2 regions of the Streptosporangium sp. NPDC049046 genome follow, and region 1 is predicted to be linked to the other one. Evidence: riboswitches for the same ligand, from Rfam matches in the RefSeq annotation. Region 1 holds a riboswitch; the other holds the start of a gene.

Region 1 (3,554 bases):
TCGCCGTCATCACCGGCGCCGGAAGCGGGATCGGCCTCGCCACCGCGCGCCGGTTCGCCGCGGAAGGCGCCCGCGTCGTGTGCGTGGACCTGGACGAGACGACCGGTCCGGCGGCCGCCGAGGAGGTCGGGGGGCTGTTCGTGCGGGCCGACGTGACCGACGAGGACGACGTCGCCCGGGTGTTCCAGACCGCGTTCGACACCTACGGCAGCGTGGACATCGCGTTCAACAACGCGGGCATCTCGCCGCCCGAGGACGACTCGATCCTGGAGACCGGCATCGACGCCTGGCGCCGGGTCCAGGAGGTGAACCTCACCTCGGTCTACCTGTGCTGCAAGCACGCCATCCCGTACATGCGGCGGCAGGGCAAGGGGTCGATCATCAACACCGCGTCGTTCGTCGCCGTGATGGGGTCGGCGACGAGCCAGATCTCCTACACCGCCTCCAAGGGCGGGGTGCTCGCCATGTCCCGCGAGCTGGGCGTGCAGTTCGCCCGCGAGGGGATCCGGGTGAACGCGCTGTGCCCGGGGCCGGTGAACACGCCGCTGCTGCAGGAATTGTTCGCCAAGGACCCCGAGCGGGCGCAGCGCCGCCTCGTCCACATCCCGGTGGGCCGCTTCGCCGAGGCGTCCGAGATCGCCGCCGCGGTGGCGTTCCTCGCCTCGGACGACGCGAGCTTCATCACCGGCTCCGAGTTCCTGGTGGACGGCGGCATCTCCGGCGCGTACGTCACCCCGCTGTAGACCCGCTGCAGACCTCGCCCCGCCACCTTCGCGACCGGCGGTGGCGGGATTTGCCCAGGCCATACCCCGGCCCCGATAACGTGCGAGGACGTGGGCCCATCTCCCATGTCCCCGGCCTCCGCGTGAGAAAGAGATCATGTCCCGTCCCGTCATCGGCATCACCTGCTACGTCGAGCCCGCGCGCTTCACCGTCTGGGAGACGACCACCGCGCTCCTGCCGTACGACTACGTCGACCACGTGGCCCGCGCGGGCGGGCAGCCGGTGATCCTGCCCCCGGCGGGCGACCCCTGGGCGCTGGTGGGGCGCCTGGACGGCCTGATCCTGGCCGGTGGCGGTGACGTCGGCCCCGAGCGGTACGGGCGGGAGCCGCACGAGCGGACCGGCTACGTCCGGCCGTTCCGCGACGACGCCGAGCTGGGACTGGTCGAGGCGGCGCTGGAGCGGGGCACACCCTTCCTGGGGATCTGCAGGGGCATGCAGATCCTGAACGTCTCGCTGGGCGGCAGCCTCCACCAGCACCTGCCCGACGTGGTCGGCCACGCCGGGCACGCCCCGGCCCCCGGCCGGTACGGCAGGATGCCGGTGCGGCTCGCCCCCGGCAGCCACACCTCGAAGATCTTCGGGACCGAGACCGTGGAGGTGGCCCACTACCACCACCAGGCCCTCGACCGGCTCGCCGAGGGCCTGACCGTGACCGCCCACGCCGAGGACGGCACGGTCGAGGCCGTGGAGGTGGACGGCCACCCCTTCGCCGTCGCCGTCCAGTGGCACCCCGAGACCGACGACGAGTCGGCCCTGTTCGAGGCGCTGATCCGGCACGCCACCCCCTGACCGGCGCGGATCGGGGCCGCGAGGGGATTTCGCTCGGCCGGTGCGGGCGGTTAGGCTGGCCGACGACACCGATGAACCCCGTGCGGGAGAGCGTCCTGACAGCCAGGCCAGGACCCCTGAAGGAGCAAGCCCTCCCCGCGAACCTCTCAAGGCAAAGGACCGTGCGGGTAGGTGCCCTCTGGAAAGCAGGTCCCACGACCTCGCCGAAGGTGAAAGTCCGGTAAAACCCGGATGAAACTCTCAGGCACCCACGACAGAGGGGGAGGATGCTCTCATCTGTCCCTTGTCTGAGGTGCGCACATGTCCCGACCTACGCCGCTGCGCGGCGTCCACGAGTCCCTCGGCGCGACGCTGACCGACTTCGCGGGCTGGCTGATGCCGCTCCGCTACGGCAGCGAGTCGGCCGAGCACAACGCGGTCCGCCAGGCGGCCGGCCTGTTCGACCTCTCCCACATGGGGGAGATCTTCGTGACGGGGCCGCAGGCCGCCGAAGCCCTCGACTACGCGCTGGTCGGCCACCTCTCCGCGCTGGAGCCCGGCCGCGCCCGCTACACGATGATCGTCGACGCCGAGGGCGGCGTGCTGGACGACCTGATCGTCTACCGGCTCGCCCCCGCCGAGTTCATGGTCGTCGCCAACGCCTCCAACTACCCCCGGGTGGCCGCCGAGCTGACCGGCCGCGCCAAGGGCTTCGACGCCGCGGTGGAGGACCGCTCCGAGCGGTACGCGCTGGTCGCGGTCCAGGGTCCGCGCTCCGTGGAGATCCTGGGCTCGCTCACCGACGCCGACCTCGAAGGGCTCAGGTACTACGCCGGCCTGCCCGCCGTCGTCGCCGGTCGCGAGGCCCTCGTCGCCCGTACCGGATACACCGGCGAGGACGGCTTCGAGCTGTTCGTCGCGGCCGAGGACGCCGAGCCGCTCTGGGCCGCCCTCACCGAGGCGGGCGCGCCGCACGGCCTGATCCCCGCGGGCCTGTCCGCCCGCGACACCCTCCGTCTGGAGGCCGGGATGCCGCTGTACGGCAACGAACTGTCGGCCGCCCTGACCCCGTTCGACGCCGGGCTCGGCCGTGTGGTGAGGTTTGACAAACCGGGCGACTTCGTCGGCCGGGCCGCCCTCGAATCCCTCAAGGACGTCCCGCCGTCCCGCCGCCTGGTCGGCCTCGTCGCGACCGGCCGCCGGGTGCCCCGGCACGGGTATCCGGTGGTGGTCGCCGGTGACGGCGAGGTCGTCGGCGAGGTCACCAGCGGGGCGCCCTCCCAGTCACTGGGCAGGCCCATCGCGATGGCCTACGTGGACAACGGCCTGTCGTCAGGACTGGCCGTCGACATCAGGGGCAGCCACGAGCCGGTCGAGGTCGTCGCACTGCCTTTCTACAGGAGGAAAAAATGAGCAGCATTCCCGAGGACCTGCACTACACCAAGGAACACGAGTGGATCTCCGGCATCGATGACGGCCTCACCCTCACCGTGGGCATCACCGCCTACGCCGCCGAGGCGCTGGGTGACGTGGTCTACGTGCAGGTGCCCGAGGTCGGCGCGACGGTCGCCTCCGGTGACGCCGTCGGCGAGGTCGAGTCGACCAAGTCGGTGAGCGACATCTTCGCGCCGGTCGACGGCGAGGTCGTGGAGGTCAACCAGGCCGTCGTGGACGACCCCTCGCTGGTCAACAGCGACTCCTACGGTGAGGGCTGGCTGTTCCGCGTACGTCTTGAGGGCTCCGCCGACGACCTGTTGTCGCCCGAGGAGTACGCCGCGCTCACCTCGGGTGAGTCCTAAGCCTTTCCCCGCTCGCGTCACGGTCACGCGCGCCGGAGGGCGCGCGTGGCCGTCCACGCTGGAAGGATTCAGATGACGATCAGCGTCTTCGATCTCTTCAAGATCGGAATCGGCCCGTCCAGCTCGCACACCGGCGGCCCGATGGCCGCCGCCCACAAGTTCGCCCGCGGCCTCCACCAGGACGGGCTGCTGGAGAAGACG
Region 2 (3,554 bases), on a different contig from region 1:
CTCGTCTTCCTCACCCGCGGCGCCGCTGGAGGATGATGAGCTCGCAGGCCGCTCGTGCGCACATGAGCATCGGGGAGGTGCTCGCCCTCCTGCAGGGCGAGTTCCCCGACGTCAGCATCTCCAAGATTCGTTTCCTGGAGGGCGAGGGGTTGATCGAGCCGGAGCGCAGTCCCTCCGGTTACCGCAAGTTCAGCTACGCCGACGTCGAGCGGCTCCGTTACATCCTCAGCGAGCAGCGTGACCGCTACCTGCCGCTGCGAGTGATCAAGGATCATCTGGAGGCGGCCGATCGTGAGGAGCGCCCGGCCGCCCGGCCGCGCGCCGTCCCCGACGAGGCGCCTCCCGAGCTCAGGCTCACCCGCGAGGAGCTGATCGCCGCCGCCGAGCTCGACGAGGAGACCCTCGCCGAGCTTGAGGACTACGGCCTGCTGGCCGCGGTGGCCCGCTACTACGACGCCGAGGCGCTGGCCGTGGCCCGCAGCGTCGGAGCCCTCGCCGCCTTCGGCCTGCGCGCCCGCCACCTGAGGGCGGTCAAGGCCGCGGCCGAGCGCGAGGCGGGCCTGGTGGAGCAGGCCGTCGCCCCGCTGCTGCGCCGTCGCGGGCCGGGTGCGATCGACCAGGCCGACGAGACGGCGAGGGAGATTTCCGGCCTGCTGCTGGAATTGCACGCCTCGCTGCTGCGTTCCGGCGTGCGTGGGGCTCTGGGTCGGTGAGAGCCTGACCAGGCACTCGTACCCCCACGAGTGTTACGTTGAACAAACCGGTCGGAATCCAGCGAAGACGGAGCAGCCCGTGTTGCAGATGGAGGTCGTGGGCGTTCGAGTTGAAATGCCCTCCAACCAGCCGATCGTCTTGTTGAAAGAGACGCATGGGGAGCGCTACCTGCCTATCTGGATCGGCATGACGGAAGCCACGGCGATCGCCATGGCCCAGGCCGAGGAACCACCACCCCGGCCGCTCACTCATGACCTGTTCCGTGACGTGCTCGAAGGGCTCGGAGTCCGGCTGAGCACGGTCAACATCGTCGCCCTGCGCGACGGCATCTTCTTCGCCGATCTCGTGTTCTCCAACGGGGTGGAGGTGAGCGCGCGTCCCTCGGACTCGATCGCCTTGGCACTTCGAACCGGCGCACGTATCTTCGCGAGTGAGGATGTGGTCCGGGAGGCGGGGGTGATCATCCCCGACGACCAGGAGGACGAGGTGGAGAAGTTCAGGGAGTTCCTTGACACGATCACGCCCGAGGACTTCGGCCGCGCGGGGTAGGAATTTCGGTGCATTTACGCTTCACGACGCGCCGAGTGGGGTCGTTGACTGGACTTGGCCCCAGTCCTACGGTGCATGTGAACCCTGCGGCCGTGCGTAAACCCCCAGATCAGGCCGTGGGATGAGAGAAAGCCGGAGGTCCGCGTGGCGGTCAGCAGCGGCGAGGGTAGAAACGCCGATCAGGATGACCCGAAACGGCGCCAGTCGGCACGTCAGCGCGCGGGTGAAGAGGGTCTGCTGTTCGACGGGCAACCGGTGAAGGTGCCCGCCGACATCGGTTACAGGGGCCCGACGGCCTGTTCCGCGGCCGGCATCACCTACCGGCAACTCGACTACTGGGCGCGCACCGGCCTCGTCGAGCCCACCGTGAGAGCCGCCCACGGATCCGGCTCCCAGCGCCTTTACGGCTTTCGCGACATCCTGGTGCTCAAGGTCGTCAAACGGCTCCTCGACACCGGCGTCTCCCTCCAGCAGATCCGCATCGCCGTGCAGCACCTGCGCGACCGGGGCGTCAACGACCTGGCCGGGATCACCCTGATGAGCGACGGGGTGAGCGTCTACGAGTGCACCTCGCCCGACGAGGTGATCGACCTCCTCCAGGGCGGCCAGGGAGTCTTCGGCATAGCACTGGGACGGGTGTGGCAGGAGGTGGAGGGCTCCCTCGCGGATCTGCCCGGCGAACGTGCGGAGTCGAGCGAGGGCCCTTTAGGCGATCATCAGGCCGATGAGCTGGCCCGCCGTCGCAGAGCACGACGAACCGGGTAAACTCGGACTCGCTGCTGACCCTGTGCGGGAGAGACCCCGACAGCGAGCGGGGCGCCGAAGGAGCAACCTCCCCGGAATCTCTCAGGCACCCGGTACCGCACGGACGAGGCAACTCTGGAAAGCAGGCGCGCCGGCCAGGTGCGACTCACCGACGGTGCAAGCCTCCCGTCACGGGTAGGTGAAGCTCTCAGGTCACGACGCGTGAGACGGTCGTGATGACAGAGGGGGAGACCAGGCATACGCCCGCGCCCAGCGCCGGTCTCCACCCCGTCCCGGGAGGCTTCACCATGACCGACCTGTCATCGCTCAGCGAACTCGGCTCCCTGCCGTTCTCCACCCGCCACATAGGGCCGGACGACGCCGGCCAGACCCGCATGCTGGAGGCGGTCGGATTCGCCTCCGTGGCCGACCTGGTCGCGGTGGCCGTGCCCGAGGCGATCCGCTCCGCGGGGCGGCTGAGCCTGCCCCCGGCGGCCGGGGAGTCCGAGGCCCTCGCGGAGCTTCGAGTCCTCGCCGGGCGCAACACCGTGCTCACCTCGATGATCGGCCTGGGCTACCACGACACGATCACTCCGGGCGTCATCCGCCGCAACCTCCTGGAGAACCCCGGCTGGTACACCGCGTACACGCCCTACCAGCCGGAGATCTCCCAGGGCCGTCTGGAGGCCCTGATCAACTTCCAGACCGTCGTCTCCGACCTGACCGCCCTCGATGTCGCCGGTGCCTCCCTGCTCGACGAGGCCACCGCCGCCGCCGAGGCGATGACCCTGGCCCGCCGCGCCGGCCGCGGCCCCTCGAAGGTGTTCGTGGTCGACGCCGACGCGCTGCCGCAGACCAAGGCGGTGCTGCGCACCCGCGCCGAGCCGCTCGGCATCGAACTGGTCGAGAGCGACTTCACCGCCGAGCTTCCCGAGTGCTTCGGGGTGCTCGTGCAGTATCCCGGCGCCAGCGGCAGGATCCGCGACTTCCGCGCCGTCGCCGACGCCGCCCACGCGCGCGGCGCCCAGGTGGTCGCCGCCGCCGACCTGCTCGCCCTCACCCTGCTGGCCGCGCCGGGCGAGCTCGGCGCCGACATCGCCGTCGGGTCCTCGCAACGCTTCGGCGTCCCCCTCGGCTTCGGTGGCCCCCACGCCGCCTACATGGCGGTCCGCGACGGTCTCCAGCGCCAGCTGCCGGGCCGCCTGGTGGGCGTCTCCCAGGACGCCGACAAACGCCCCGCGTACCGGCTCGCCCTCCAGACCCGTGAGCAGCACATCCGCCGGGAGAAGGCCACCAGCAACATCTGCACCGCGCAGGTGCTGCTCGCCGTGATCGCCGGCATGTACGCCGTCTACCACGGCCCCGAGGGCCTGCGCAGGATCGGACGGCGCACCCACAGGCACGCCGTCGTGCTCGCCGAGGGCCTGCGCCAGGGCGGTGTCGAGGTCGTGCACGACACCTTCTTCGACACCGTGCTCGCCAGGGTGCCCGGCCGCGCCGAGGAGATCGTCGCCACGGCCCGCGAGAACGGCGTCAACCTGCGCCTG

The links. A riboswitch is a leader RNA that binds a small molecule or an ion and turns the genes downstream of it on or off. The one in region 1 is predicted to bind glycine.
Region 2: it holds a riboswitch for glycine, as region 1 does, so the genes downstream of both, gcvP (aminomethyl-transferring glycine dehydrogenase) here and gcvT (glycine cleavage system aminomethyltransferase GcvT) in region 1, are expected to answer to the same signal.

The regions. Positions count from the first base shown of each region.
Region 1 covers NZ_JBEZEZ010000006.1:254,830-258,383, reverse strand. The annotation lists gene AB0B96_RS10880 (3-oxoacyl-ACP reductase) at 1-743, shown strand, start outside; gene AB0B96_RS10875 (gamma-glutamyl-gamma-aminobutyrate hydrolase family protein) at 880-1,575, shown strand; glycine riboswitch at 1,649-1,747, shown strand; glycine riboswitch at 1,748-1,842, shown strand; gene gcvT (glycine cleavage system aminomethyltransferase GcvT) at 1,876-2,967, shown strand; gene gcvH (glycine cleavage system protein GcvH) at 2,964-3,353, shown strand; gene AB0B96_RS10860 (L-serine ammonia-lyase) at 3,426-3,554, shown strand, end outside.
Region 2 covers NZ_JBEZEZ010000015.1:26,966-30,519, forward strand. The annotation lists gene AB0B96_RS21890 (FHA domain-containing protein) at 1-36, shown strand, start outside; gene AB0B96_RS21895 (MerR family transcriptional regulator) at 36-713, shown strand; gene AB0B96_RS21900 (bifunctional nuclease family protein) at 793-1,263, shown strand; gene AB0B96_RS21905 (MerR family transcriptional regulator) at 1,408-2,028, shown strand; glycine riboswitch at 2,044-2,136, shown strand; gene gcvP (aminomethyl-transferring glycine dehydrogenase) at 2,316-3,554, shown strand, end outside.